Regions from separate parts of the Streptomyces callyspongiae genome, predicted to be linked through region 2. Evidence: riboswitches for the same ligand, from Rfam matches in the RefSeq annotation. Region 2 holds a riboswitch; each other region holds the start of a gene.
What was found. A riboswitch is a leader RNA that binds a small molecule or an ion and turns the genes downstream of it on or off. The one in region 2 is predicted to bind cobalamin.
Positions count from the first base shown of each region.

Region 1: linked by a shared signal. The riboswitch ahead of ACL06G_RS07315 (ribonucleoside-diphosphate reductase subunit alpha) and the one ahead of ACL06G_RS11140 (SCO2321 family membrane protein) in region 2 are both predicted to bind cobalamin.
Region 3: linked by a shared signal. The riboswitch ahead of metE (5-methyltetrahydropteroyltriglutamate--homocysteine S-methyltransferase) and the one ahead of ACL06G_RS11140 (SCO2321 family membrane protein) in region 2 are both predicted to bind cobalamin.
Region 4: linked by a shared signal. The riboswitch ahead of ACL06G_RS19365 (cobalamin biosynthesis protein) and the one ahead of ACL06G_RS11140 (SCO2321 family membrane protein) in region 2 are both predicted to bind cobalamin.

Region 1 covers NZ_JBJZOM010000006.1:70,124-77,314, reverse strand. The annotation lists gene ACL06G_RS07315 (ribonucleoside-diphosphate reductase subunit alpha) at 1-1,948, opposite strand, end outside; cobalamin riboswitch at 2,061-2,204, opposite strand; gene ACL06G_RS07310 (GNAT family N-acetyltransferase) at 2,326-2,832, opposite strand; gene mctP (monocarboxylate uptake permease MctP) at 2,903-4,504, opposite strand; gene ACL06G_RS07300 (DUF3311 domain-containing protein) at 4,501-4,776, opposite strand; gene ACL06G_RS07295 (GntR family transcriptional regulator) at 4,935-5,699, opposite strand; gene ACL06G_RS07290 (glycoside hydrolase family 3 protein) at 5,919-7,191, shown strand, end outside.
Region 2 covers NZ_JBJZOM010000009.1:157,257-164,447, forward strand. The annotation lists gene ACL06G_RS11125 (class I SAM-dependent methyltransferase) at 1-742, opposite strand, end outside; gene ACL06G_RS11130 (glycosyltransferase family 4 protein) at 800-2,173, opposite strand; gene ACL06G_RS11135 (TetR family transcriptional regulator) at 2,455-3,114, shown strand; cobalamin riboswitch at 3,109-3,228, shown strand; gene ACL06G_RS11140 (SCO2321 family membrane protein) at 3,462-4,745, shown strand; gene ACL06G_RS11145 (SCO2322 family protein) at 4,745-5,449, shown strand; gene ACL06G_RS11150 (CbiQ family ECF transporter T component) at 5,463-6,716, shown strand; gene ACL06G_RS11155 (ATP-binding cassette domain-containing protein) at 6,713-7,191, shown strand, end outside.
Region 3 covers NZ_JBJZOM010000009.1:31,794-38,984, forward strand. The annotation lists gene ACL06G_RS10525 (lysine transporter LysE) at 1-228, opposite strand, end outside; gene tnpA (IS200/IS605 family transposase) at 412-846, shown strand; partial or broken gene ACL06G_RS10535 (RNA-guided endonuclease InsQ/TnpB family protein) at 843-1,535, shown strand; gene ACL06G_RS10540 (DUF1877 family protein) at 1,441-1,833, opposite strand; gene ACL06G_RS10545 (alpha/beta hydrolase family protein) at 1,832-2,659, shown strand; cobalamin riboswitch at 2,799-3,020, shown strand; gene metE (5-methyltetrahydropteroyltriglutamate--homocysteine S-methyltransferase) at 3,176-5,494, shown strand; gene ACL06G_RS10555 (cytochrome c biogenesis CcdA family protein) at 5,572-6,411, opposite strand; gene ACL06G_RS10560 (DsbA family protein) at 6,408-7,191, opposite strand, start outside.
Region 4 covers NZ_JBJZOM010000022.1:31,858-39,048, reverse strand. The annotation lists gene ACL06G_RS19375 (putative cobaltochelatase) at 1-1,799, opposite strand, end outside; gene ACL06G_RS19370 (cobyric acid synthase) at 1,894-3,420, opposite strand; gene ACL06G_RS19365 (cobalamin biosynthesis protein) at 3,417-4,376, opposite strand; cobalamin riboswitch at 4,492-4,661, opposite strand; gene ACL06G_RS19360 (hypothetical protein) at 4,759-5,376, opposite strand; gene ACL06G_RS19355 (3-oxoacyl-ACP synthase III family protein) at 6,097-7,119, shown strand; gene ACL06G_RS19350 (hypothetical protein) at 7,116-7,191, shown strand, end outside.

The DNA.
Region 1 (7,191 bases), on a different contig from region 2:
GGAACTCCCCGCTGAGCGTCTCGCGCTTGAAGAGGTTGGAGACCTGGGGTTCGATGCACTCGTAGACGCCCGCGATGGCGGCGATGGTGGCGGTCGGGGCGACGGCGAGCAGCAGGGAGTTGCGCAGCCCGGTCGCGGCGATCCGCTCCCGGAGCGCCGACCAGCGCTCCGGCCAGGCGGGTTCGGCCTCCGGGTAGTGGTCCGGGTGCAGCACCCCGCGCGCGGTTCGGGTGGCCGACCAGGCGGGCAGCGGGCCTTCGCGTTCGGCCAGTTCGGCGCTGGTCCCGTACGCGGCGAGCATGATGCGTTCCGAGATGCGGGTGGACAGCCGTCGTGCCTCCGGGGAGTCGAACGGCAGCCGCAGCCGGAAGAAGACGTCCTGCAGTCCCATCAGTCCGAGTCCGACAGGCCGCCAGCGTGAGTTGGAGGCCGATGCCTGCGACGTCGGGTAGAAGTTCACGTCGACCACCCGGTCCAGGAAGGTCACGGCGGTGCGCACGGTCGCGTCGAGCCGTTCCCAGTCCAGCTGCCCGTCCTCGCCGAGGTGGGCGGCGACGTTGACCGAACCCAGGTTGCACACGGCGGTCTCGTCGTCGTCGGTCACCTCCAGGATCTCGGTGCAGAGGTTGGAGGAGTGCACCGTGCGGCCGGGGTCCGCGGTCTGGTTGGCGGTGCGGTTGGCGGCGTCCTTGAAGGTCATCCAGCCGTTGCCGGTCTGTGCGAGGGTGCGCATCATGCGGCCGTAGAGCTGCCGGGCGGGCACACTCCTGACGGCCTTGCCCTCGGCTTCGGCGCGGCGGTAGGCGGTGTCGAAGTCCTCGCCCCACAGGTCGACCAGTTCGGGAGTGTCGGCGGGGGAGAACAGCGACCAGTCGGCGTCCGCCTCGACGCGGCGCATGAACTCGTCGGGGATCCAGTGGGCGAGGTTGAGGTTGTGGGTGCGGCGCGCCTCCTCGCCGGTGTTGTCCCGCAGTTCCAGGAATTCCTCCAGGTCGGCGTGCCAGGTCTCCAGGTAGACGCAGGCGGCGCCCTTGCGGCGCCCGCCCTGGTTCACCGCGGCCACGGAGGAGTCGAGGGTGCGGAGGAACGGCACGATGCCGTTGCTGTGCCCGTTGGTGCCGCGGATCAGCGAACCGCGGGCGCGGACCCGGGACCAGGAGAGGCCGATGCCGCCTGCGTGCTTGGAGAGTCGGGCGATCTGGTGGTAGCGCTCGTAGAGGGAGTCGAGTTCGTCCTGGGGGGAGTCCAGCAGGTAGCAGGACGACATCTGCGGGTGGCGGGTGCCGGAGTTGAACAGGGTGGGGGAGGAGGGCAGGTAGGCGAGCGAGGCCATCAGCCGGTAGAAGTCGGCGACTTCGGCGAGTGCCTGCTCGTCGGTGCCGGCGGCGAGTCCGCAGGCGACGCGCAGCAGGAAGTGCTGGGGTGTCTCGATCACCCGGCGCGTCGTCGGGTGCCGCAGCAGGTAGCGGGAGTGCACCGTGCGAAGGCCGAAGTATCCGAAGCGGTCGTCCGCTCCCTCGGCTACGGCCGCGGCCACCAGCGCGTCCAGCCGTTCGCGGTGAGCAGCCACGAACGCGGCGGTCCCGTCGGCGATCAGGCCTTCCCGGTGGCCGACGGCGACCGACTCCGAGAAGCGCGACGCGCCCTGGCCGGCCGCCTCGTCCTGGACCGCCAGCGTCAGCAGCCGGGCGGCGAGCCGGCCATGTGCCGGCTCCTCACCGATGAGCCCGGCCGCCGCCTCGATCGCGAGGGACCGCAGGTCGTCGGGCGTGGAGCCGGGGTGCCGTCCCCGCCGGACCGCATCCACGATCCGGGCGGGACCGGTCCCCGGCAGGTCGGTGGTGAGCTCGGCCAGCAGCCGTTCCAGCACGGCGAGTTCGTCGGCTGCGGACACCTGGTCGACCGGGGCGGGCGCGGTGTCGGCCTCGGCCGCGGGTGCGGTGGTCACGATGTGGTGCTCTCCCTCGCTTCGCGGGGCGCGGGGGAGCACGGCGGCGGAGGCGGCACCCGAGTCCGAGCAGGCGTCACCCGCGTCCACCGGCCCATCCCACGGGGCGCGGACGTGTACGGAACCGTCGGCAGGTGCTCGGACTCGCTGCGTGCCGCTGCCTGCACGCAGGCACGGCGGCACGCCGCACACCGTTGCGGGACAGTCCCGGGTTCGCACCGGGTTCCCCTGCAACGACGGCGAGCACGAGCATACATGTTGTGGCGCCCTCGGAGAGCGACCCCACATCTTGTGTGTCGAGGGGGTCGTCAGTGGAGGGTGTCTGCCGGTGCCGGAGGGCCGTACGCGGGCTCCTGGGGGCTGCCGCGGGTCCCTGCTCAGCCGGAGAGGTCGAGAGTGAAGGCCCACAGTTCCACGGTCGGGAGCGGCCACCAGTCGCGCTCCGGTGCGCGTGTGAAGCCGAGCCGCCGGTAGAGCCGGTGGGCCGCGGTCATCTCCGGCAGGCTCGACAGTACGACGCGCCGCAGGCCCCGGGTCCGCGCCCGGTCCAGGCAGGTTCGGACCAGTGCCTCGCCGACGCCGCGGCGCCGTCCCGGCGGTGCCACCGCCAGCATGCGGAACTCCGCCTCGCCGGGCCCGGCGAGTTCGGCGAACTCCCCGCCGTCCCCCACGAAGGCCACGGCGCCCAGCAGCGAGGTCTGCGCGGGATCGACGGCCACCAGCACCTCCGTGGAGGCGGCCCTGCCCCTCACGTCGCGCAGGGAGTCCAGGTACGGGTCCTCGGCGCCGCCGGTCAGCAGACCGTCGTCCAGGTAGGCCCGGGCCGTCAGGTCACCGATCTCCTCGAATTCCCGCTCCCGGGCGGTTCTGATCGTCACGTCCATCGCCCCAGCATGCAGCACGCCACCGACCTCAAGGGGCCGGTGGCGTGCTGTGCGGTGGGTGCGGGCGCGGTCAGTGCGCTCCAGCGGGGGAGGGCAGTTCCTCCTGGACGCCTTCGTCGCCGGAGTCCGCCCGGTAGTCGGACGGCTGGGTCTCGTCGTGGCCGTCCGGGGCCTTCACCGCGCGCAGCACCAGGGTGAGTACGACCGTCACCAGGGCGTTGATCACGAGCGCCGTGAGGCCGATGTACCCGAGTTCACCGATCGCCGGGATCGTGGTGATGCTGCCGCCGAAGTGGGGCTGCGTCGGAGTGGAGACGTTGTAGGCCGCGACGGTGCCGTACGCCATGCCGGCCAGCCAGCCGCCGAGCAGCGCCCAGCGGTGGAACCAGCGGGTGAACAGGCCGCCCACCAGCGACGGGAAGGTCTGTGCGATCCAGATGCCGCCCAGCAACTGGAAGTTGAGGGCCGCGGTCTTGTCCAGGGTCAGGACGAACAGCAGGGCGCCCACCTTGACCAGCAGCGAGGTGACCTTGGAGACCTTCGTCTCCTGCTCCGGAGTGGCGTTCGGCTTGAGGAAGTCGCGGTAGACGTTGCGGGTGAAGAGGTTGGCCGCCGCGATCGACATGATTGCCGCCGGTACGAGCGCGCCGATGCCGATGGCGGCGAAGGCCACACCCGCGAACCACGAGGGGAACATGTTCTCGAACAGCTGTGGCACCACCAGCTGCGGGTTGTCCAGCGAGATGCCGGCCGCGATGCCCATGAAGCCGAGCAGTGCGAGCAGGCCGAGCATCAGCGAGTACAGGGGCAGGATCGTGGTGTTGCGCCGGATCACCTCACGGCTGCGGCTGGACAGCGTCGCCGTGATCGCGTGCGGGTACATGAACAGCGCGAGGGCCGAGCCCAGCGCCAGGGTCGCGTACGCCCAGTGGCCGTCCGCGCCCGTGATCAGCTCGCCGCCCGAGTCGGCGAGCGACTTGCCGGCGCTCGCGAAGATCTCGTCGAAACCGCCCAGCTCGACGGGGATGTAGATGATCGCCACGGCGATCACGATGTAGATCAGCGCGTCCTTGACGAAGGCGATCAGTGCGGGCGCCCGCAGCCCGGAGGAGTAGGTGTAGGCGGCGAGGACACCGAACGCGATGAGCAGCGGAAGGTCCTTGACGAACCAGTGCGTCGAGGCGCCGCCGCCGATGCCCATCACGTCCAGGACCGCCTGGATGCCGACCAGCTGCAGCGCGATGTACGGCATGGTCGCGAGAATGCCGGTCAGCGCCACCGCCAGGGAGAGGCCCCGGGAGCCGAAGCGGCCCTTCACGAAGTCGGAGGTCGTGACGTACCCGTGCCGGTGGGAGACCGACCAGAGACGCGGCAGGAAGAGGAAGATCAGCGGGTAGACCAGGATGGTGTACGGCACCGCGAAGAAGCCCACCGCGCCCGCCGAGTAGATCAGGGCAGGGACGGCGACGAAGGTGTAGGCGGTGTAGAGGTCGCCTCCCAGCAGGAACCAGGTGATCCAGGTGCCGAAACTGCGGCCGCCCAGGCCCCATTCGTCCAGGTTGTTCGCCTCCGCGGCCTTGCGCCAGCGTGCGGCGAGGAAGCCCATCACCGTCACCAGCGCGAAGAAGAACGTGAAGACGGTGAGTGCGACGACGTTGATGCCCTCGTTCACGCCTCGTCACCCCTTTCCGCGGACCGGGCCGCGGCGCGCGCGGCGTTGTCGCGCCGCACCAGCACGTAGGCCGTGCAGGTCAGGGCGGTGGCCAGCGGAACCCAGAGCATCTGGTACCAGTAGAAGAACGGAAGCCCGATGAAGGTGGGTTCGACCCGGTCGTAGGAGCCGACCCAGAGCATCGCGACGAACGGGACGAAGAGGCAGACGGCGGCCCCTGCGCGCGCAGGCGTGAGGGTGGGGACGTTGCGGGCACTCGGGGGTGGTGGCATGGGTGGTGCTCCGTCCATGGCTGAAGTGATCTCCTGTTCGGTGCGCAGGAATCTAGCCACGGCCGCCGTCCCCCGTCACTACCCTCTCGGATAACGGACCGGACAACTCTGCCGCGCCGGGTGCACGTTCCGGCAGGTGGCGGCGCTGGGGTGCGTGTTCAGTGCCGGGGGCGTCGAAGGTTCGCGACGAACTTGTAGCGGTCGCCCCGGTACACCGAGCGCACCCATTCCACCGGTTCGCCGGAGGTGTCGAGCGAGTGCCGGGAGAGCATGAGCATCGGCAGGCCCACGTCGGTGGCGAGCAGTCCCGCCTCGCGCGGGGTCGCCAGCGAGGTCTCGATCGTCTCCTCGGCCGCCGCCAGGTGCACGTCGTACACCTCCGCGAGCGCCGTGTAGAGGGAGGCGTACTTCACCAGACTGCGCCGCAGCGCGGGGAATCTCTTCTGCGACAGGTGGGTGGTTTCGATCGCCATCGGCTCGCCGCTGGCGAGCCGCAGCCGTTCGATCCGCAGCACCCGGCCGCCGGAGGGAATGTCGAGGAGCCCGGCGAGCCGGTCGTCGGCCGTGATGTACCCGATGTCCAGCAGGTGGGAGGTGGGCTCGAGACCCTGCGCCCGCATGTCCTCGGTGTAGGAGGTGAGTTGGAGAGCCTGGGAGACCTTGGGTTTCGCCACGAAGGTGCCCTTGCCCTGGATCCGCTCCAGCCGCCCCTCGACCACCAGCTCCTGCAGCGCCTGGCGCACGGTGGTGCGGGAGGTGTCGAACTCGGTGGCGAGCGCGCGTTCCGGGGGGACGGCGGTGCCTGGCGGAAGCGTCTCGGTCATGTCCAGCAAGTGGCGCTTCAGCCGGTAGTACTTCGGCACCCGCGTGGTGCGCGTCGTTCCCCCGCCGTTCCCGCTCCCGTTCTTCGCGGCGTTCGTCACCGGCTCCTCCGTCTCCGTGGCGGATCACATCGTGGCACGCGATCGCCCCGCGGGACCTCACCTGACCGGATGTCTTTCCGGTAACGGAACCGGTGGCGGGCCCTGCGGGTCGTTGACACCTCCGAGGGGGGAGGGCCAGGCTGCCCGGTACTGGTCTATACCATCACGAGTCCCGAGGGAGGAGGCCGGCGTGACAGGCTCGCGCCCGGGGAACCGGCCATGACGACGCTGCCGCCGCGGGACGCCGCTCTCGCCCGGGACGCCCTGGCCGTCCTCCAGCCCGGCTTCACCGGGACCCGTGCCCCCGCGTGGCTCCTGCGGCGGCTTCGCGAAGGCCTGTGCGCGGTGGGACTGTTCGCACGGAACATCGAGTCGCCCGCCCAGCTCGCCGACCTCACCGGAGAGCTCCGCGCCGTACGCCCCGACGTCCTCGTCGCCGTGGACGAGGAGGGCGGCGACGTCACCCGGCTCGAAGCACGGACCGGCTCCTCCTTTCCCGGGAACCACGCGCTCGGCGCGGTCGACGACGTCGCACTCACCCGGGAGGTCGCCCACGCGCTCGGACAGCGCCTGGCGTCCTGCGGCGTCGACCTGGACTGGGCCCCGTCCGCCGACGTCAACTCCGACCCGCGCAACCCGGTCATCGGCGTGCGCTCCTTCGGCGACGACCCGCACCTGGTCGCCCGGCACACCGCGGCCTACGTCCGCGGACTGCAGGACGCGGGCGTCGCCGCCTGCGTCAAGCATTTCCCCGGGCACGGCGACACCTCCGTCGACTCGCACCACGCCCTGCCCCGGGTCGACGTCGACGCCGCCACGCTGCGCGCCAGAGAACTGGTGCCGTTCCGGGCGGCCGTGGAAGCCGGCGTCAGCTGTGTGATGAGCGCCCACATCCGGCTCACCGCCCTCGACCCCGAACGTCCCGCCACCCTCAGCCCCGCCGTACTCACCGGTCTGCTCCGCGCCCCCGCGGACCGGGGCGGCCTCGGATTCCGGGGACTCGTCGTCACCGACGGCATGGAGATGGCAGCCGTGGCCGACACCTGGGGGATCGAGCGGGGCAGTGTGCTCGCCCTCGCCGCCGGTGCCGACGCCGTCTGCGTCGGCGGCGGACTCGCCGACGGGACGACGGTGGTCCGGCTCCGCGACGCGCTGGTGCGTGCCGTCCACGACGGCGAACTCCCCCGGGAGCGGCTGGCGGACGCGGCCGGACGGGTGCGTGCCCTCGCGGAACGGACGGCGCGCGGCCGCAGGCGGGCGGCACCCGGGGACGGTACCGCCGGCACCGCCCCGGCCGCAGAAGCCGCGGAGGAGGTCGGCCTGCGGGCGGCCCGGCGTGCCCTGCAGGTCACCGGCGACACCGACGGTCTTCCGTTCGCCTCGCCCCCGTTCGTCGCCGCGTTCACCCCCGTGGCCACTCCCGCCGTCGGCAGCGAAACGCCCTGGGGGCTCGTCGCGGAGCTCCGGAGGCTGCTGCCGGGCACCACGACCG
Region 2 (7,191 bases):
CCCCGGGAGTGCCCGTCGTGCCCGCCGGACGGTGGGGTTTGGTGGCGTAGGCGACGAAGCTCTTGCCGATCAGCGGGTCGAGGGCGCGCTCGGCGAGACGTGTGGCCAGGGGGCGCTTCATGATGTCCCACACCAGCATCCGGTGGTAGGCGCGTACGGGCAGCGCCCTCTCGTTGTCCACGCCGAACGCGCACTTGAGCCACCAATAGGGCGCGTGGAGCGCGTGCGCGTGGTGCGTCCCGTACGGGCGGAGTCCGGCTTCGCGCATGCGCGCGAGGAGGTCGGTGGCGCGGTAGATGCGGATGTGTCCGCCTTCGACCTGGTGGTAGGCGTCGCTGAGTGCCCAGCACACCTTCTCCGGGCCGTAGCGCGGCACGGTGACGGCGATGCGTCCCCCGGGGCGCAGCACGCGCACCATCTCGGCGAGGACGCCTTTGTCGTCGTGGATGTGCTCCAGCACCTCCGAGATGATCACGACGTCGAAACTGTCGTCGGGGAAGGGCAGCGCCCGGGCATCGCCCTCCATCGCGGTGGCGGTGGCGCCTGCCGGTGCCTCACCGGCTTCCTCCATCGCGGCGAACCAGCCGGCGACCTCGCGGATTTCCTCCGTGCTGCGGTCCAGCGCCACGACCCGTGCACCGCGCCGGTAGCACTCGAAGGCGTGCCGGCCGGCACCGCAACCGAGGTCAAGGACCCGGTCGCCCGGTGCGAGCGGGAAGCGGGAGAAGTCGACGGTCAGCACGGGTTGCCTCGGCTTTCGGCGGTGGAGGGGCGGAGCGGGCCGCGCAGGGCGGCGGGGTCAGCGGACGGTACCCGGGGAGGCGGCTGCGGACGGTTCGGCCCCTGCGCTGCCCGCACGGGCGGCCAGCGCGGCCCGGTAGTGCTCGACGGTGCCGCGGGCCGCCTGTTCCCAGGTGAACCTCCGCAGCACGCGGCGCCGCCCCGCGGCACCGATCCGGGCGCGGAGGGAGGGCGAGGCGAGGAGTCGGCCCAGAGCCGCAGCCAGTGCCTCGGAGTCCCCGGGCGGCACCGCGAGGCAGGAGTCGCCGTCGGCACCGGTCACTTCGGGCAGCGCGCCTCCCGTGGTCGCCACCAGCGGCGTGCCGGTGGCCATGGCCTCGGCGGCGGGGAGGGAGAAGCCTTCGTACAGCGACGGGACGCAGGCGACCTGGGCGCCGCGGAGCAGGTCCGCGAGTTCCGCGTCGCTGATCCCCTTGACGAACTCCACCGCGTCCTCGAGTCCGTGGCGCCGCAGCGCCTCGGCCACCGGGCCGTCGGCCGGACGCCGTCCGACGACGACGAGGTGGGCGCTCGGGGTGTCGTTGCGGACGCGGGCCAGAGCCTCGACCAGGTGCACGAGCCCCTTGAGCGGTACGTCGGCACTGGAGGTGGTCACGATGCGGCCGGGCACCTCGGGCACCGCGGGGTCGGGTGCGAACAGCTGTGTGTCGGCGCCGATGTGCACGACGTGGATGCGGTCGTCGCTCACTCCCAGGTGGTCGCCGATCTCCCGGCGGGAGGAGCCGGAGACGGTGAGCACCGACGGCAGGCGCCGTGCGACGCGGCGCTGCATGCGGGTGAAGCCGTACCACCGGCGCACCGAGAACCGCCGGCGACGGCTCCCGGCGGCTTCGAGTTCGAGGCGCCGGTCGACGGTGATGGGGTGGTGGACCGTGGTGACCAGGGGCAGGTCGTACCGGTCCAGGCCGAGCAGCCCGTACCCCAGGGTCTGGTTGTCGTGGACGAGGTCGAACTCGTGGCGGCGGGCGGCGAGATGCCGGCGCGCGCGGAGCGAGAAGGTCAGCGGCTCGGGGAAGCCGCCGGTCCACATGGTGCCGACCTCGAGGAGGTCGATCCAGTCGCGGAGCTCTTCGCGGCGCGGGGTGCGGAACGGGTCGGGCTGCCGGTACAGGTCGAGGCTGGGCAGCTCGGTCAGCGTGACGCCTTCGTCCAGTTCCGGGTACGGCTGCGCGCCGATCACTTCGACACTGTGCCCGAGTCGGGCGAGCTCCCGGGAGAGGTGGCGCACGTAGACCCCTTGGCCGCCGCAGAACGGGTTCCCCTTGTAGCTGAGGAGGGCGATCCGCAGGGGCCTGCCGCCGTCGGCGGCGACCGGAGCGGCCGGCAGCGCAACAGCGCTGTTCCTGGCGTCGTGCACGGCCTCTGCGGTCATTCACGACCCCCTTCTTCACTGCACCGTCGCCGGAGCGTATCCGCTCGCGCTAGGCTGGAACAAGTTTCAGGAATACCATCCCGGAGCACCGGCGGACCGGCACCCGACTGAATCTACCGGCGAGTCACTTGGTGTGAGGCGGTGTCGCCGCGTGATGCGCACCACGAGGGCCGGAAGGCGGTAGGCGGAAACCCGCACGAGGACCGGGTTGCGGACGCAGGACGAGACAGTCGCCTCCCGCGGCGGGAGCGACCGGAAGGCCCGCTGAGGGGGAAGGGCAGTTGACGAAGCACACGAAGCCGGGCGCGGCCCCGCACACCGCCCGGCAGACGGAACGACGCCGGCGCATCCTGCAGGCGACGGCACGACTCGCCCGCCGCGGCGGCTACGACGCCGTGCAGATGCGGACCGTCGCCGAGCAGTCCGAGGTCGCCCTGGGCACCCTCTACCGCTACTTCCCCTCCAAGGTGCACCTGCTCGTCGCCACCATGCAGGACCAGCTCGCACAGCTGCACACCACGCTCCACCGGCATCCCCCCGCGGCACCGGACCCCGCTTCGCGCGTCACCGAGACACTCATGCGGGCCTTCCGGCAACTGCAGCGCGAACCCCTGCTCGCCGACGCCATGGTGCGGGCACTCAACTTCGGCGACCGTTCCGTGTGCACCGAGGTCGACGCCGTCTCGCGCCTCACCACGGCGCTCGTCCTCGACGCGATGGGCACGACGGAACGACCGTCGCCGCAGCAGCTGTCGGCGGTCCGGGTCATCGGTCACACCTGGCACTCCGCGCTGGTCGCCTGGCTCTCCGGCCGCTCCTCGATCGAGCAGGTGACCGCGGACATCGAAACGGTGTGCGCCCTCATCGCGCCGCGGTCCCCGTCCCCGGAGACAGGCCACGCGGCGGGGACGGCCCCGGGGCCGTCTGGACAGCCCCGCTAGAGTGGGCGCGGAAGTGAACGCCTTCGGTCCGGGGGAAGCCGGTGCAAATCCGGCGCTGACCCGCAACCGTGAGGGCGTCCGTGCCCGTCGGCCCGCTGCTCCTCCGGAGCACGCGCAGGACGGGCACGGGCCCCGAGCCGGAGCACCCGGCCGCAGGCAAGGCTCCCGGAGCCGCCGACCGTCCCCCGGGACGTACCGGCGTCCCCGGCACCGCCGAGGTATGCGGAGCTGAGCCCGGTGTGCCACCGCACGGTGCGGAACGCGTGCGGCGGGCGGCCGCGCGCGGCTGCGTGGACCGCCCACCGCGTGATCACGCCCGTGTGATCGCTCACCGAAAGGCAACTGTCATGTTCCTGCGCCGCAGCGCAGCGGCCCTCGCCGCCGGCACCGTCCTCTGTGCGGTAGCAGCCCCGGCGGCAACCGCCGTCCCCCGTCCCGCCGTCGCCGCCGACAAGAGCAAGAAGGCCACGGACCCCGGCCTCCACGGCACCGCGGACCCCACCTACGACGGGGTGTGGCGGCAGTCCCTCGCCCTGCTGGCACAGGACACCGCCGGTGTCGCACCGTCCGGCACGGCCGTCGACTGGCTGGACGACCAGCAGTGCGCCGACGGGTCGTTCACCTCGTTCCGCCCCGACACCTCCGAGCCGTGCGGACCGAAGACCCCGGCCGACACGAACGCCACCGCCGCCGCCGTGCAGGCACTCGCCGCTCTCGGCGGGCAGGACGAGCGGGTCGGCAAGGCCGTGGACTGGTTGAAGTCCGTCCAGAACGACGACGGCGGCTGGGGATTCAACCCCGGCAGCCCCTCCGACGCCAACTCCGTCTCCGTGGTCGTCGGCGCCCTCGGTGCCGCGGGAGAGGACCCCGCCGGGGTGACCAGCGGAAAGAACGGCGCCTCGGCGTACGACGCGCTGCTCGACTTCCGCCTGGGCTGCGACGCTGACGAGGCCGACCGGGGCGCGTTCGCCTACCAGCCGGACAAGAAGGGCGGACTGGCACCGAACGCCGACGCCACCGCCGCGGCCGCCCTGGCCGGCCGGGGCGAGGGCTTCGTCGTGGAGCCGGGCGGCGGGAAGAGCGACGGCGGGCCGGCGAAGGCCTCCTGCCAGGACGCCGTCGACGACCCCGCTGCCGCCGCCGACCACGGCACCGCCTACCTGGCCGGAGTCCTGCGGAAGAACGACTGGCACCTCACGTCCGCGCTGCCCGGCTCCGAGGACCAGCCCGACTACGGCAACACCGCCGACGCGGTCATCGCCCTGTCCGCAGGTGGCCGCGACGAGGACGCCCGCTCCGCCCTGGGATGGCTGAAGAAGCACGTCGACGACTGGGACGCGTCCCAGGACTCGCCCGCGGCACTCGGCCAACTCGTCCTGGCCGCCCACTCCGTCGGAGCCGACCCCCGCGACTTCGGCGGCGTCGACCTGGTGCAGCGGCTGAACTCCACCGGCCCGAAGCCGGCGGGGACCACGCAGCAGCAGCCCGCCCCGGGGGCCCAGCAGGCACAGGAGGCCCAGGAGAGCGAGGACTCGGACGGCACCTGGCAGACCCTGTCGGTGGTGGGCGCGTTCCTCGTCGCCGGAGTCGGCATCGGCATCCTGTTCAGCGGCCGCCGGAAGAAGGCCTGATGCGCGGCCGGCTGCCGACCGGCCCGCACCGCAGCACCGCCCCCGGCACGGGACGCGTCCTGGCCGGGGCGGTGCTCGCCGCCGTGCTCGCCGTGCTGTGCGCCGCGCCCGCCCAGGCCACCGGATACCGGTACTGGTCCGTCTGGGAGCGCGACAGCGGCTCCTGGCGGTACGCCACCCAGGGCATCGCGACACTGCGCCCCGTCGACGGCGACGTGCTGGGCCTGCGGTTCTCCGTCAGCGAGGACTCCGGCGACGGGGCGAAGCCGCGCGGCGAGACGGAGTTCGCCGCGATATGCGGCAGCACCGAACCCCGCGGGGGAACCAAGCGGATCGCGCTCAGCATCGACCCCGGCACCGCAGCGGACGCCCCGCAGGGCGAGCGGCCACCGGAACGCCGGACGGCCTGCGCCCGCGTGGACGAGGACGCCACCGCCGGCGAAGCCCTCGCAACCGTCGTCGAACCGCTGCGCTACGACTCCTCGGCGATGCTCTGCGCCCTCGCCGGATACCCCGAGAAGGGCTGCGGCGAGCAGGTCTCGTCGAACAAGAAGCCCGACGGTGCGGCGACGCCGAACACCTCCGGGGGCGACACGGAATCCCCGGACGACGAGGGCTCCGGTGCGGGAGTCGCCGCGGGCATCGCCGCCTTCGTCGCCGTCGCGGGCGCCGCGACGTGGCAGGCCCGCCGCAGGCGGCCCTGAGACCGGCCCGCCGATGTCCGCCCGACAGGAACACCCCCACCCGCACGCGCCGGCCGCACCACGGCCCGCGGTGGTGCCGCGCCACACCCTCACCGCCCTGCGGGCGCCGGAGGCCACCCGGAGCAACGCCCTGCACGCCGGAGCCTGGTGGCTGTGGGCCCTGGGACTCGCCGTCGCCGCGTCGCGCACCACCAACCCCCTGCTCCTGCTGCTGCTCGCCGCCGTCGCGGGATACGTGGTCGCCGTACGCCGCACGGACTCGCCGTGGGCACGCTCCTACAGCGCCTTCCTCAAGCTCGGACTCCTCGTCCTGACGATCCGGCTGGGCTTCGCCTTCGTCCTCGGCACCGGCGTCCCCGGCACCCATGTCCTCGTGGACCTGCCCGAAGTACCGCTGCCGGACTGGGCGCAGGGAGTACGCCTCGGCGGCAGGGTGACGGCAGAAGGAATGCTCTTCGCCCTCTACGAAGGGCTGCGGCTCGCGACACTCCTGGTCTGCCTCGGCGCGGCCAACGCACTCGCCAACCCGGCACGCCTCCTCAAGTCCCTCCCGGGCGCCCTCTACGAAGTCGGCGTTGCCGTCGTGGTCGCCATGACCTTCGCACCCAACCTGGTAGCCGACGTCCTGCGCCTCCGCGCCGCCCGCCGGCTGCGCGGCCGCGAGGACCGGGGCCCCCGCGCCCTGATCGGAATCGGGCTGCCCGTCCTGGAGGACGCCCTGGAACGCTCCGTCGCGCTGGCCGCCACCATGGACACCCGCGGGTACGGCCGGACCGCGCACGTACCGCGCACGGTCCGGCACACCACCACAGCACTCACCCTCGGCGGACTGCTCGGCGTCTGCGCCGGCAGCTACGCACTGCTCTCCGCGACGGGCACCGGATACGGAACGGCCCTGCTGGTCGGCGGAACGCTCGCCGCACTCGCCGGGCTGTGGCTGGGCGGCCGCCGCAGCGTGCGCAGCCACTACCGGCCCGACGCCTGGGGTGTCCGCGCGTGGCTGGTCAGCGCCTCCGGCGCAGCCGTCGGAACGGCACTGACGCTGGCGGCGGGCGCGCTGCCCGCCGCCCTCGCGCCCCCGGTCGTCCCGCCGTCCGTGCCGCCCCTGCCGCTGTGGCCGGCGGCCGCGCTGCTCGCCGGACTGCTGCCCGCCGTCGTGGCGCCCGCACCGCCCGACAGGCGACCGGTACCCCGCAGCAGGCCGGCCACCGCTCCCCGCCCCCACGCGCACCCCGCACCGCACACCCGCAAGGAGCCACCGCAGTGATCCGCTTCGAGCAGGCCGGCGTCACCTACCAGGGCGCGGAGCACCGCACGCTGCACGGCGTGGACCTCACCGTCCCGGAGGGCGAACTCTGCCTCCTGGTGGGCCCCTCGGGCGTGGGCAAGTCGACCCTGCTGGGCACCGTCTCCGGTCTGGTGCCCCACTTCACCGGAGGCACCCTGCACGGCCGGGTCACGGTCGACGGCCGCGACACCCGGACCCACCGGCCCCGCGAACTCGCCGACGTCGTCGGCACGGTCGGGCAGGACCCGCTCGCCCACTTCGTGACCGACACCGTCGAGGACGAACTCGCCTACGGCATGGAGTCCCTGGGACTTCCCCCCGCCGTGATGCGCCGCCGCGTCGAGGAGACTCTCGACCTGCTCGGCATCGCCGCGCTGCGCGACCGCCCGCTCGCGTCCCTCTCCGGCGGCCAGCAGCAGCGGGTCGCCATCGGATCGGTCCTCACCCCCCACCC
Region 3 (7,191 bases), 130 kb from region 2:
CCAGCCGCCGTAGCCGAGGAAGACCAGTACCGCACCGGCAGCACCCCCCGTTGCGAGCGGATTGAGCCGCCACCCCAAGGCGAAGGCCAGGACCAGCCCCGACAAGATGATGCAGGCAAGCACGGTCAGTACCAGCTCTGCGGCGGCCTCCCCAACAAGCTCACGCAAGAATGAACCGATACGGCGAAGCGCACGATGGACGCGGCCTCGCTCCGCCGAGACGGTCATGTTTCCTCCCTCCCCGGTTGGCCCTAGATCCATCAGGACCTGGCCAGGGGACGCCCCGCTTTAGCGGGGTGGGGAATGGCTTCTGAGTCCTGCTCTGACCTCAACTGGGTGCACGGATCTGCACTGTTCACCTGATCCCACCTCTCTGCCGAATTAGACCAGCGTCTTGTGTATAGTTGCTGCATGGCCGTGACCAGGAAGGTTCGCCGATTCTCCGGCGGCGTGTATGACCTCGGGCTCCACGTGGTGTGGTGCCCGAAGTACCGCCGTCCAGTCCTTGACGGACGGGTCGCGGAACGCCTGGACGAACTGATCCGGCAGAAGGCCGACGAGCGGGGGTGGGAGATCGTGGCGCTCGAAGTCATGCCCGACCACGTCCACCTGTTCGTGAAGCACGACCCGAAGTCCTCAGCCTCATACGTCGCGAACCAGTTCAAGGGCTTCACCTCCCGCGTGCTGCGCGAGGAGTTCCCACACCTGAAGTCGCGGATGCCCACTCTGTGGTCGTCGTCGTACTTCGCGGCATCGGTCGGCGCGGTATCGGCGGCGACGGTCGAGAAGTACATCGACACGCAGTGGGAACGCCCGTGGAAGAAGCAGAAGGGGGACGGCTCGTGATCCGCGCGTACAAGTTCCTCCTCCGGCCCACGGCCCGCCAGGCGACCGCGCTGGGCGAGATGCTGCGGGACCACTGCTCCCTCTACAACGGCGCCCTCCAAGAGCGCCGGGACGCCTACCGGCACACCTCGAAGACCACCGTCCGCTACGGCGACCAGTCCGCGCAGCTCAAGGGCATTCGCAGGTTCGACCCCGAGCGGCAGGGCCGCTGGTCGTTCTCCTCCCAGCAGGCCACCCTGCGCCGCCTGGACAAGGCATTCCAGGCGTTCTTCCGCCGGGTCGAGGCCGGGCAGACCCCGGGCTACCCCAGGTTCAAGGGCGTCGGGCACTTCGACACCGTCACCTTCCCCAAGGACGGCGACGGCTGCCGGTGGGACTCCACCGCCCACGACCGGCAGATCCGCGTCCGCCTTCAAGGCGTCGGGCACGTCCGCGTGCACCAGCACCGGCCCGTACAGGGACGCGTCAAGACGGTCAGCGTGAAGCGCGAGGGAAGGCGCTGCTACGTCATCCTCGCCTGCGACAACGTGCCCGCCGAGCAACTGCCGCCCACCGGGGCGATCGTCGGTATCGACATGGGCGTCGCCCACTTCTTCACCACCTCGGACGGCGAACACGTCGCCAACCCGCGCTTCCTTCAACGGGGAAGTCCCGCCGGCGCAGCAGGAAATCGAGTGCGTGCCAGGTTTTGTTGATGTCGTGGCAGCGTGCCCGGGCCGTCTCGGGCCTGGTGTCGCACTCCGCTTCGAGCAGCGTGGTCACGAACTCCTCGGCCCAGTGTGGATCACGGAGCGCGTGGTCGAGTTCCGTGGGTGTCAGGCGGACGTACTCTCCGATCATGCTCATAGCTGCTGGAGCGTAGGAGGTGGCGCTGACATCCCGAGCGGAACGGCCCCGCTCCGCCGCTCGTCGTCCCGAGGCCGGACCGGCTAGTGTCGTCGGCGTCTCCCGTCCACGTCGATTCCTGCCCAGGTGAGCACCGCGCATGAAAGAAAAAGTAAGATTCCCGAGCGTCGTCGGCCCGGAACTGGCCGGAGTGATCGATCTGCCGAAGGGCAAGGTCCGGGGCTGGGGCCTCTTCGTGCACGGATTCACTCTCGGCAAGAACTCGCCGGCCGCCTCGCGCGTCAGCAAGCAGCTGGCCCGCGAGGGGATCGGCATGCTGCGCTTCGACAATCTCGGGATCGGAGACTCCGAGGGCGACTGGGGCGACGGGTCGTTCACCGTCAAGGTGCAGGACACCGTCCGTGCCGCGGCCTTCATGGCGGAGCGGGGGACTCCGGTGGATCTGCTGGTGGGGCATTCGTGGGGCGGCGCCGCCGCGATCGCCGCAGCGCGCGAGACGGCCGGTCTCCGCGCGCTGGCCACGATCGCGGCGCCCGTCGACCCCAGCCATGTCGAGCGGCAGTACGACTCGGTCCTGGACCGTGTCCTCAGCGAGGGCGCGCACGAGTGGTTCGTCGGCGGGAGGACCCTGGTTCTCAAGCGCGCCTTCGTCGAGGACGTCCGCCGGGCTCACCTCCGCGACCGGATCGGCGAGGTGAACCTTCCGCTCCTCATCGCGCATTCGCCCACCGACTCCACGGTCGACATCGCCAATGCCGGGGAGATCTTCCAGGAGGCGCGGCACCCGCGAAGCTTCATCTCGCTCGAAGGAGCGGACCATCTGTTGACCGCGCGGGGGCAGGCGCAGCGGGCCGCCCACATCATCAGCGCCTGGGCCGATCAGTACCTCGACGAGCCGCGGCCCCGGGAAGGGACCTCCCGGACGACGGAGGGTTCGGACCGCCAGGATCCTCCGTCGGAGACGTGATCGTGCACGGAGCACGTCCGGCACATGCGCCCGTCGAGCACGGCCGGCGTCCCGCTTCCTGCCCACGTCTCCGCCGGAGCCGCCTCCCGGGCCGGCCCGGAATGTGGAATCCGTCCTCCCGCTCCCGCTCGGGGCGACTAGTCTGAAGAGTGCAGCTGGTTCGCCCTGTCTGCCAGGCAGGCGCGTCGCAAGAGGGAACCCGGTGGAAATCCGGGACTGCCCCGCAGCGGTGAGCGGGAACGACCGCCGTCACACGCACTGGCCCCGAACGGGACCGGGAAGCGACGGCCAGTAGGAGTCCGCCCTTCCACAGGGCGAAGCGCCCGCGAGTCCGAAAACCTGCCCGCTGTCCGCGCGCGGCGACCGCGCGCGGTGGTTCCGGTGACCTCGAGGGCGGGTCGGCGTACGCACCGGGCGGAGCGGCTGAGGCACCACGGCCGCACCACCGGTCGGCTGCTCCTTCGCGCACGCTCCCGGTCCCGGGACCTCGACGACACGCTCGCGAAGGAGAGTTCCGTGACACCGAAGTCCGCAGCCGCGGCACCACAGGCCGTCGTGTACGGGTACCCGCGCCAGGGCCCGAACCGGGAACTGAAGAAAGCGATCGAAGGGTACTGGAAGGGCCGGACCACCGCAGAATCCCTGGCCCGGACGGCGGCCGGGCTGCGCGCACAGGTCTGGGGCAGTCTGGCGGAAGCCGGCATCCACGAGGTGCCGACCGGCGACTTCTCCCTCTATGATCACGTGCTGGACACCAGCGTCATGGTCGGTGCCGTCCCGGAACGGCACCGGAAAGCGGTGGAGGCCGACGCGCTGGACGGCTACTTCGCGATGGCCCGGGGCACGCAGGACGTCGCCCCGCTGGAGATGACCAAGTGGTTCGACACCAACTACCACTACCTGGTCCCGGAGCTCGGCCCGGACACCGAGTTCGCCGCCGACTCCACGCAGCAGGTCGCCGCACTGCGCGAAGCCCGGGCCCTCGGTCACCGCGCACGCCCCGTGCTCCTCGGGCCTGTCACGTACCTGCTGCTGGCCAAGCCCGCGTCCGGCGTCGCCCCCGGCTTCGAGCCGTTGACGCTGCTCGACCGGCTGCTGCCGGTCTACGCCGACGTCCTCGCCGACCTGCGCGCCGCCGGAGCGGAGTGGGTGCAGCTCGACGAACCCGCGCTGGTCGAGGAACGCTCCTCCGCCGAGCTGAACGCCGCCGCTCGCGCCTACCGCGACCTCGGCACCCTGGCAGACCGGCCGAAGCTGCTCGTCGCCAGTTACTTCGACCGGCTCGGTGAGGCGCTTCCCGTGCTGGCGAAAGCCCCGGTCGAGGGCCTGGGGCTGGACTTCACCCGAAGCGCGGGCGCCAATCTCAACGCCCTCGCCGCCGTCGGGGGTCTCCCGGGCAAGCGCCTGGTCGCCGGTGTGGTCGACGGCCGCAACGTGTGGGCCGACGACCTGGAGAGGTCACTGGCGACACTGGGCACGCTGCTGGGACTCGCCGACCGCGTCGATGTCGCCCCGTCCTGCTCTCTGCTGCACGTCCCGCTCGACACCGCCGCCGAGCGGGACATCGACCCGGAGATTCTGCGCTGGCTGGCCTTCGCCCGGCAGAAGACCGCCGAGGTCGTCACCCTCGCGAAGGGGCTCACGCAGGGCGCCGACGCGATCGCCGCCGACCTCGCCGGCCGCCGCTCCGACCTCGCCGCCCGGGCCCGCTCCGCACTGACCCGTGACGCTGCCGTCCGCGCCAGGGCGGCCGCGGTGACGGACGGGGACTGCCACCGCCCACAGCCCTACACGGACCGGAACGCGGCCCAACGCGCCCGGCTCGGCCTTCCGCTGCTGCCCGTGACCACCGTGGGCTCCTTCCCGCAGACGGACGAGCTGCGCGCGGCCCGCGCCGACCTGCGGGCCGGGCGGATCGATGCCGCGGCCTACGAGGAGCGGGTCGGGACGGAGATCCGCGACGTGATCGCCTTCCAGGAGGAGGCGGGGATCGATGTGCTCGTGCACGGTGAGCCCGAACGCAACGACATGGTGCAGTACTTCGCCGAGCAGCTCGACGGGTTCCTGGCCACGCGGCACGGCTGGGTGCAGTCCTACGGCACCCGCTGCGTCCGCCCGCCGATCCTCGCCGGGGACGTCTCCCGTGCCGAGCCGATGACCGTGGACTGGACCGCGTACGCCCAGTCCCTCACCGACCGTCCCGTCAAGGGCATGCTCACCGGGCCGGTGACCATGCTCGCCTGGTCGTTCGTGCGGGACGACCAGCCTCTCGCCGACACCGCCCGGCAGGTCGCGCTCGCCCTGCGGGACGAGGTGCGCGATCTGGAGGCCGCCGGCACCTCCGTGATCCAGGTCGACGAGCCGGCGCTGCGGGAGACCCTGCCGCTGCGGCCCGAGGATCGCCCGTCCTACCTGTCGTGGGCCACCAAGGCCTTCCGGTTGACCACCTCCGGTGTCGGCCCGGCGACACAGGTCCACACCCACATGTGCTACGCGGAGTTCGGCGACGTCATCCGGGCCATCGACGACCTCGACGCCGATGTCATCAGCCTGGAAGCGGCACGTTCCCGCATGAAGGTGGCGCGCGAACTCGCGGCGCACGGCTACCCGCGGGAGGCGGGTCCCGGTGTGTACGACATCCACGCGCCCCGCGTACCCGACGTGGCGGAAGTGGCGGAGTTGCTGCGCACCGGGCTCGAGGCCCTCCCCGCGGAGCGGCTCTGGGTGAACCCGGACTGCGGTCTGAAGACCCGTGGTTGGCCGGAGGTGCGGACGTCCTTGGAGAACCTGGTGGCAGCCGCGCGGAGGGTGCGCCGGGAGTCGGCGGCAGCCTGACCTTCTGCCGCGTGCCGAATGCCTGCTTGCCGGCGCTTTCACCGGCAAGCAGGCACCGCGCGCGGCGCGGTCGTTCCTCAGTCCTCCTCCCCGGGCGAGCGGGACGGTCGCCGCAGCAGTACGGCCAGCGACACGGCCGCGACCAGGACGGCGGCCACCAGCGCCACCGCACGGTCGGACACCGCGGCTCCCCAGCGCGAGATCCGCTGTTCGAGCGCGAACTCCCCCTCCACGCCCAGCGGGGAAGGCAGCGCGGAGGCGCCGTCGAAGACCAGGAACAGGGCCCCGAGCGCGACGAACATCAGTCCGCCGGCCAACGACGTGGTGTGCAGGATCAGTCGGCCGACGCGGATCTCCTTGCCGCGCAGCCGGCGCCGCCGCCCCACCTCGAACCGGTCCCAGAGCAGGGCCAGCAGGAACAGCGGCAGCGCCATGCCGAGGGCGTAGACGGCGAGCAGTACGCTCCCGTACCAGGGGTCGTGTCCGAGCGCGGCGACGGTGAGCACACCACCGAGAACGGGCCCTGCGCAGAACCCCGCGAGCCCGTAGACCGCGCCCAGGGCCAGCACCGAGGCGGCCGAACCGGCCGTCAGCCTGCTCGCGACCTGCCCCAGACGCCGCGACCCGAAGCCCAGGCCGAGGATCTGGGCGAGTCCGAGGGCGACGAGCGTCCACCCTCCGATCGTGACGAGTAGTTCGCGGTGGCCGTAGAACAACCGGCCGGCGTAGGCACCCGCGGCTCCGAGCGGCACCAGGGTCGTGCACAGCCCCGCCCAGAAGAGGACGGTGCGTCCGGCGAGGCGGGTCGTGGTGGTGAAGGAATAGGCGAAGAAGGCCGGGAGCAGCAGGGCGCTGCAGGGGCTGAGGAGGGTGAGGACGCCTCCGAGGAGCGCCACCAGGAGACCGGTGTCGCTCACCTTCCCGCCTCCCGGTCCTCCTGCCGGGCGCGCTCGGCCGCCTGCTCCACCGCCTTTTCGAAGGTCCGCGTCGGCTGGGCGCCGAGGATGGGCGTGTCGCCCACGAGGAAGGCGGGGGTGCTGCTGACGCCCAGGCGGTAGCCCTCCTCCCGGTCCCTTCCCAGGCTGCGGCGTGCTTCCCGGCTCGCCATGTCGCTGCGGAACTGCTCCAGGTCGGGCACGCCGGCGCGGCGGGCGAACTCCACCAGGCGGTCGTCGGCGAACTCGCCGGAGTTGCGTTCGCGCTCCGCGGCGTACAGCAGGTCGTGGAACTGCCGGAAGCGGTTCTGCCGGCCCGCCGCCCAGGCGGCGAGCGCGGCCTGTTCGGACTCCTTGCCGAACACGGGGAAGTTGCGCCACTCGATGCGCAGCACGCCCTTCCGGACGTACTTCTCCACGAGCCGGGGTTCGGTGCGGCGGGCGAAGCGTCCGCAGAAGGGGCACTGGAAGTCCGCGTACTCGATGAGGACGACCGGAGCGTCGGCCCGGCCGCGGGCCAGGGGGTCGTCGGGATCGCGCCGGGCGAGATGGCTGAGGTCGGGGCCGCGCCGGTTCTCCTCCGCTGTCGGGGGTGCGGTGGAGGACGAGGAGTCGGCGGTGGCGGCGGGTGCGGCGTCGTCGTGGTCGTGGGTGTCGTTCCCGGCCGTCGCGAGAAGTGCGGCGACGGTGGCCAGTGAGGCGGTCAGTGCGGCCGCGGCGAGCACGGTGCGCCGACGGCGGGAGGGGGCGTTGGGCGTGGGC
Region 4 (7,191 bases), on a different contig from region 2:
GGCGTGCGGCCACCGGTCGGCAGCGACTCCAGCCGGGCGGCCGCGACATCGACGGACGAGGTGGGCGGCAGCGCCACCTCCGCAGCGGACCGGCGGAACGTCACCATGCCGACCTTGTCACGGCGCTGGTAGGCGTCCAGCAGCAGCGAGAGCACCGCTCCCTTGACGGCACCCATCCGTTTCCGCGCCGCCATCGAACCGGAGGCGTCGACGACGAACAGCACGAGGTTCGACTCGCGCCCCTCCCGCACGGCCTCCCGCAGGTCTCCCCGGCGCAGCAGCAGTCCGGGCCCGCTCCGCCCCCGGGCCCGCTGGTGCGGCGCCGCGGCCTGCACGGTGCCCGGCAGGTGCAGCCTGCGCACCGTCCCCTGCGGGCGGCGGGCCCCGGCCGTGCGGCCGTGCGCCGTCCGGGCACGAGAGCGCCGGCCCGCCGCGCCCTCGCCCAGGCCGGGGACGGTCAGCGTCCGGGTGCGGTACGGCTCCGCCGCCCGCGCCGGGGGACGTTCCCCGGCCGGTGCACTGCCCGCCGGGTTCTCGCCCTCCGGACGGGGCCCCGGGGTGTCGCCGTGCTCCGACCGGGCGGATTCCTCGGACTGCTGTTCCGAAGGCACCTCGGGAGCGGACGGGGCGTCACCGGCACGCTGCTCCGGAACGGGCGCGTCGCTGCCGTCCGGCGCCGCGCCGCCCCCGCCCCCGCCGTCGGGGTCGTTTCCGCCGCCGTCCCCGGGACCGCCGTCTCCCGGCCCGTCGGTCCCGGGCCCGTCACCGGGGTCGTCGCCGTCCGGACCGGCATGCTCCCGCAGCGTGTCGTCGAGGGTGTCCTCGTCCAGCCCGGGCGCGTCGAACGGATTGCGGCGCCGCCGGTGCGGCAGCGCCAGCAGCGCCGCCTGCCGCACGTCCTCCTGCCGCACCTCGGTGCGCCCCGCCCACGCCGCGAGGGCCGTGGCGGTGCGTGCCATGACGATGTCGGCGCGCATGCCGTCGACCTCGAACGCGGCGCAGGTGGCGGCGATCTGGCGCAGCGCCGTGTCGCCCAGCGTCACCTCCGGGAGCAGCGCGCGGGCGGAGGCGATGCGGGTGCGCAGTTCCTCCTCGGACTCGTCCCAGCCCGCGGCGAATCCCGCCGGGTCCTCGTCGTAGGCGAGTCGCCGGCGCACGACCTCCACCCGCTCCTCGGTGTCCCGGGACGCCGTCACTTCCACCGTGAGACCGAAGCGGTCCAGCAACTGGGGACGCAGTTCGCCCTCTTCGGGGTTCATGGTGCCGACGAGCAGGAAGCGCGCCGCGTGCCGCACGGACACCCCTTCGCGTTCGACGTGCACGACGCCCATGGCGGCGGCATCGAGCAGCGAGTCCACGAGGTAGTCCTGCAGCAGGTTCACCTCGTCGACGTACAGCACGCCGCGGTGCGCCTTTGCCAGCAGCCCCGGCTCGTACGCCTTCACGCCCTCCGACAGGGCGCGTTCGATGTCGAGCGAGCCGATGAGCCGGTCCTCGGAGGTGCCGATCGGCAGCTCCACCAGTTCGGCGGGGCGCCGGGTGCCCGAGGACCCTGCGGAGTGCGGGCCGTCGGGGCAGCCGGGGTCGGGGGCTTCGGGCGCACAGCCGAAGCGGCATCCGGTGACGACCGTCTGCCGGGGGAGGAGCGATGCCACGCCCCGGACGGCGGTGCTCTTCGCGGTCCCTTTTTCGCCCCGCACCAGCACTCCGCCGATGCCGGGGTTCACGGCGTTGAGGACCAGGCCGAGTTGCAGGTCCCGCATCCCCACGATGGCCGAGAAGGGGAAGGGCGTACTCATGTGGTGGTCCCTCCAGGAGATGTGTGGATGGTCGGGGCGGTCCGGGGTGCCGACCGCCGGTCTTGGTGCCGTACCTGCTTCGTGCGGCGCGGTCTCACGGCGCCCCCGGCGGCAGGAACGGCAGCCCGCCGGGTGGGCCGTCCTCGATCAGCCGCAGCAGGGCGGCGGTGTCGGCGTGTTCCTCGACGAGGTCGCCGAGCAGGTCGAGTTGCTCCTCCCGCAGTGCGGCGAAGCAGGTGTCGGGGGCGGGGGTGAAGTCGCGGCCGGCGTCGGCGGCGACGTGGCGGAGGAAGGCGCGGCGGAAGCCGTCGCTCTCCAACGCGCCGTGCCAGTGGGTGCCGCGGACCGGACCGACCCGGCAGCCGTCCAGCGGGACGCCGGCGGAGTCGGTGACGAAGGCGTCGCCGCCGTCGACCTGCGCGACGCCGTGGTGGATCTCGTAGCCCTCGACGGCTTCGCCCAATGCGCGGCCGGACGGCCGGGCCAGGGTCTTCTCCGCGGCGAACCGCACCCGGACCGGGAGCAGACCGAGCCCGTCGACGACTCCTACGCGGGACTCGACGTCGTCCTCGATGCGGGTGCCGAGCAGCTGGTACCCGCCGCAGATGCCCAGCACGGGACGGCCCTCGGCCGCCCGCCGTGCCAGCGCGTCCGCGAGCCCGCGGGCCCGCAGCCACGCCAGGGCCCGCACGGTGCCGCGCGTTCCCGGCACCACCACCAGGTCGGCGTCGGCCAGCTCCTCGGGACGGTCGCTGAAGCGGACCACCACGCCCGGCTCGGCGGCGAGGGCGTCCACGTCCGTGAAGTTCGACATCAGCGGCACCGGCAGCACCGCCACCCGCAGCACGTCGGCTCCGTGCGGCGGCGCCGAGGCCGTCTCCCGCACCGTGCCGCGCAGCGAGACCCGCAGCCCGTCCTCCTCGTCGATACCGAGGCCGTGCCGGTACGGCAGCACCCCCAGCGAGGGCCGTCCCGTCAGCGCGTACAGGCTCCGCAGCCCGGGCTCCAGCAAGGAGACGTCGCCGCGGAACTTGTTCACCAGATAGCCGGACACCAGCGCCTGGTCCTCCTCGGACAGCAGCGCGGTGGTGCCGAAGAACGAGGCGAACACTCCACCGCGGTCGATGTCGCCGACCACCACCACCGGCAGCCGGGCGGACCGGGCCAGGCCCATGTTGACGATGTCGTTGCGCCGCAGATTGATCTCCGCCGGACTGCCGGCGCCCTCGCAGATCACGGCGTCGTGCGTCGCCCGCAGTTCCCGCAGGCAGTCCGTGACCGTCGTCAGCAGCGTCCGCTGCCGGTCCTCGTGGTAGCCGCGAGCGCTGAGTTCGCCGACGGGCCGCCCCATGAGGACGACCTGGCTGCTGCGGTCACCTCCCGGTTTCAGCAGCACCGGGTTCATGTGCGCACTCGGCTCGACTCGCGCCGCGGCGGCCTGCATGGCCTGGGCACGGCCGATCTCCGCCCCCTCGCGGGTCACGTAGGAGTTGAGCGACATGTTCTGCGCCTTGAAGGGCGCCACCGACAGGCCCTTGCGGGTCAGCCACCGGCAGATGCCCGCCGTCACCACGCTCTTCCCCGCGTCCGAGGTGGTGCCCGCCACCAGCAGTCCGCTCACCGCTTCCGCCTCCTCCTGCTCGCGGACACCGCTGCCCGCACACCTGTCGTCGCCACCAGTGTCAGCAACCCGACGCGCCGCGACAGGCCCGAGGCCCGCTCGATGTCGCATGCGGTCGCGCGCGCACCGGAAGCGTTGAGCACCGGACGGTGCTCGACCCTGCCGCCGTAGGCGAGGGTTCCGCCCAGCCGCACACCCAACGCCCCGGCGAACGCCGCCTCGACAGGCCCGGCGTTGGGACTGGGATGCCGGAAGGCGTCCCGGCGCCAGGCCCGCAGCGCCCCGCGCGGGTCCGGCCCCGCCAGGGCGGCCAGACCCGCGGTGAGCCGGGCCCCCGGCCACCCCGCGACGTCGTCCAGCCGCGCGGCGGCCCAGCCGAACCGGCGGTAGCGCGGGGACCGGTGGCCGTGCATGGCGTCGAGCGTGTTCACGGCGCGGAACGCCACCAGTCCGGGAACGCCCGCCGCGGCGCCCCACACCAGCGCGCCGACGACGGCGTCCGAGGTGTTCTCCGCGACGGACTCCAGCACCGCGCGGGCCAGGCCGTCCGCGTCCAGGGCGTCCGAGTCGCGTCCGCACAGGTGCGGCAGCCCGGCGCGTGCGGCCGGGAGGTCCCCTGCCGCGAGTGCCGCGCCGACGGCGCGGGCTTCACGCGTCAGCGAGGTCCCGCCGAGCGCGGCCCAGGCGGCGACGGCGGTGAGGGCGAGGTGCGGCAGGGGCGAACGGGCCCGCCGCGCCGCACGGTCGAGGGCAGCGGCCATGAGGGCCGGGCCTCCCACGCAGAGGGCGGTGCACACCGCTCCGGCGGCACGGCTGTCCTGCCAGAGCAGGCGTTCCGCGCGGGTGGCGGCACGGCCGAAAAGGGCAACGGGGTGGCCGCGCCGGGGATCCCCCAGTGCGCGATCGGCGAGGAAGCCGAGCGTCACCCCGTACGCGTACGCACGTGGGCGGGCCATCAGACGACGTGCGGCGGCGCCTCGCAGGAACGGGGGAGGGGCGGGCACGACAGGCCCGGGGGAGCGGCGCGGAAGCCACGCATGGCGGTGTCCTCACTCAGGGTCCTCGCCCTGGTTCGACGTGACCGGCGACGAGAGTCTCCTGGCTCCCGGATCGGCCTCTCCCCGTGCCTTCCAGCCCGTGCGGGCCGTGGCGTGCGGTGGGGAGCGCTCCCCGGTGACAGTGGCGGGACCGCGCCGGATTCTCACCGGCTTCCTCTCCTGCCGCCGCTTGGCACGGGAAGTCCATCACGCACCCCAACGGGCGTCAACTCGTCCCCGACCTGCGACGGAAGAGTGTGAGCGGCCCCACGCGCGGTCCGTGGGGCCGCTGCCGCACGGGTCAGTTCCCGGCGTCGTTCTTCTCCGGGACGTCGGCGGCACACGTGGCGCGGCCGAAGTCGCCGAAGGCGGTGGCGCGCTGACGGTGCTGCCCGTCGACGGCCACGGTGCACTGGGCCGTGCCGCCGTCCTTCCCGAGGGTGAGGGAGACGCGGGCCGAACCGCTGGCCGGCTGGACGGTGAGTTTCTTGGTCCAGGGCAGTTCGACGGACTGCCGCTGCCGGCGGGGCTTGTCGGGGTCGCCGCCGTTCCAGCTGATGGTGGCGGGGCCGTCGCCGGTCACCCGGTAGGTCACCGCCACGGAGTACGGGGCGTCCGCGGGTTCCTGATCGTCCGACAGTCCGACGGTCAGCGCCGTCCCGGCCGCGGCAGCGGCGACCAGGGCGGCCGCCCCGGCGAGGACCTTCGGCCGGTGGTCGCGCCACAGCACGGCAACCGTTCCGCCCGCAGCGGAGGCCTGCGTTCCGTCCTGTCCGCCGGTCCGTCCGTCCGGGGAGTCCGCTTCCGCGGCGTCGGCCGCCGTGTCCGCCGGGGGTGCGGATTCCGCGGCGCCCGGTACGGAGCGGGTCCCGGTGCTCTCGCCTTCTTCCGCGTTCTGCGAGCCTTCCGTACTGCCCATGGCCGAACTCCCGGTTGCCTGATCCTGATCGCCGATTCCGTGCCGTGCGCCCCGGAGGGCGCGCCGAACCCGGGGTGTATACCGCATCGTTCGAGGGCATGTCATCCGGTCGGCGATGTCGTACATGTCTGATATGGGCAGCTGATGGTCATGGGCGCGGGCCAGCGCCCTTCGGTCCGGAGTCGGCAAGGTGCTCGTCCAGACGGGAGACCGTGGGGTGGAAGCGCCGGGTCGAATACGCCTGGCTCGGTCCGCAGCATCCCGACATCCACCAGAGGATTCCGCAGCCTTCACCAGAGTGCCGTGCGGGGGCAACGCGAGGTCTCGTGTTTCAGGTGATACGGGACGAGTTGCACGGTCAGGTACGGGAGTCGCGCCTCGGTCAGTGACCGTCGCAGGACACAAGGTGGTCTCCGGTGTGGCGGCGGACTCCGGGGCGGGTCTTGGTGCCAGAGGCGGTCGCGGTCGTTCAGTGACCGAGGTGGCCGTTGCGTTTCGCCGCCCAGGGGCAATCGAGGTGCGGCTGCTTCACTCGCCGCACTGTGCGGCCTCGAGACCGTCGCCGTGGCGACTTGGGCGGGCCTGGGGTGCGAATTCGGCCCTGGTCCGCGGGTTCAACGGTTTCAACGACTCTGCTGGCTGAGGGGTCTGCCGCCGCGTCTGGGTCCGCGGTTGTGTGGATGCGTCGTTCCCGGGCGAGAGCTGTGAAAGGGGCTGGGTGTGGACGCGGCAGGCGGTATCGGTGTGGTCGGGACCGGGGCTTGTGTGCCAGAGCGGGTGGTGTCGAATGCTGAAGTGGCCGCGCGGTGCGGGGTGAGCGCGGCGTGGATCGAGGCTCGCACGGGAGTGCGGGAGCGGCACCAGGCGGCTGGGGGAGAAGCGGCCTCGGATCTGGCGGCCGAGGCGGTTCGGCGTGCTGTGAAGGATGCCGGGATCAGCGTTGAGGATGTGGGGCTGCTGGTGCTGGCGACGTCCACGCCGGACGAGTTGGGCCCGTCGACGGCGTGCCGGGTACAGGCGTTGCTCGGGGCGGAGCGGGCGGTGGCGTTCGATGTGGCCGCGGCCTGCACGGGTTGGCTGTTCGGAGCGCGAGTGGCGCACGACTATCTGGCGGCGGACGCGGTGTGGCGGGAGGGGGCCCGGTATGCGGTGGTCGTGGGTGTGGAGGTGTACTCACGGTTCCTCAACCCGTCCGACCGGGCCACGTCGGTGCTGTTCGCGGACGGGGCCGCTGCGACAGTGCTCGGCCCATCTAGTGGTGGTTTCCAGCCGATCTGGCTGGGTTCCGACGGAAATGCGGCCGGAGATGTATTGATTCCGGCCGGGGGGTCACGGCGACCTGCGTCCCAAGACACGCTGGCCGGCCTGGAGCACACGGTGCACATGGACGGGCGCGCGGTGCGGGACTTCATCCTCGACATCTTCGACGTGGCGGCCGGTGAGGCACTGCGGCGTGCGGGGCTGCAGCGGAGCGGAGTGGACCTGGTGGTGACGCATCAGCCGAATCCGGCGCTGCTGCGGAAGGCCGCGGCCGACGCGGGGTTCCGTGACGAGCAGGTCGTGGTCACGGGGGACGAAGTGGGCAACATCGGCGCGGCGTCGCTGCCGTACGCGTTGACGCGGGCGGTCGCGTCGGGCCGGGTGCGGCCGGGGGGCCGACTGCTGCTGGTGGGTTTCGGCGCGGGTGTCACGTGGGGCAGCACGGTCCTCACCTGGGCCCGGGACGAGGAGGTCGTGGCGTGAGTGCCGTTGTGGATCCGGTGGATGTGCTGGAGCGGATAGGTGTATCGGCGCCCTACTACGCGCTGGAGAACG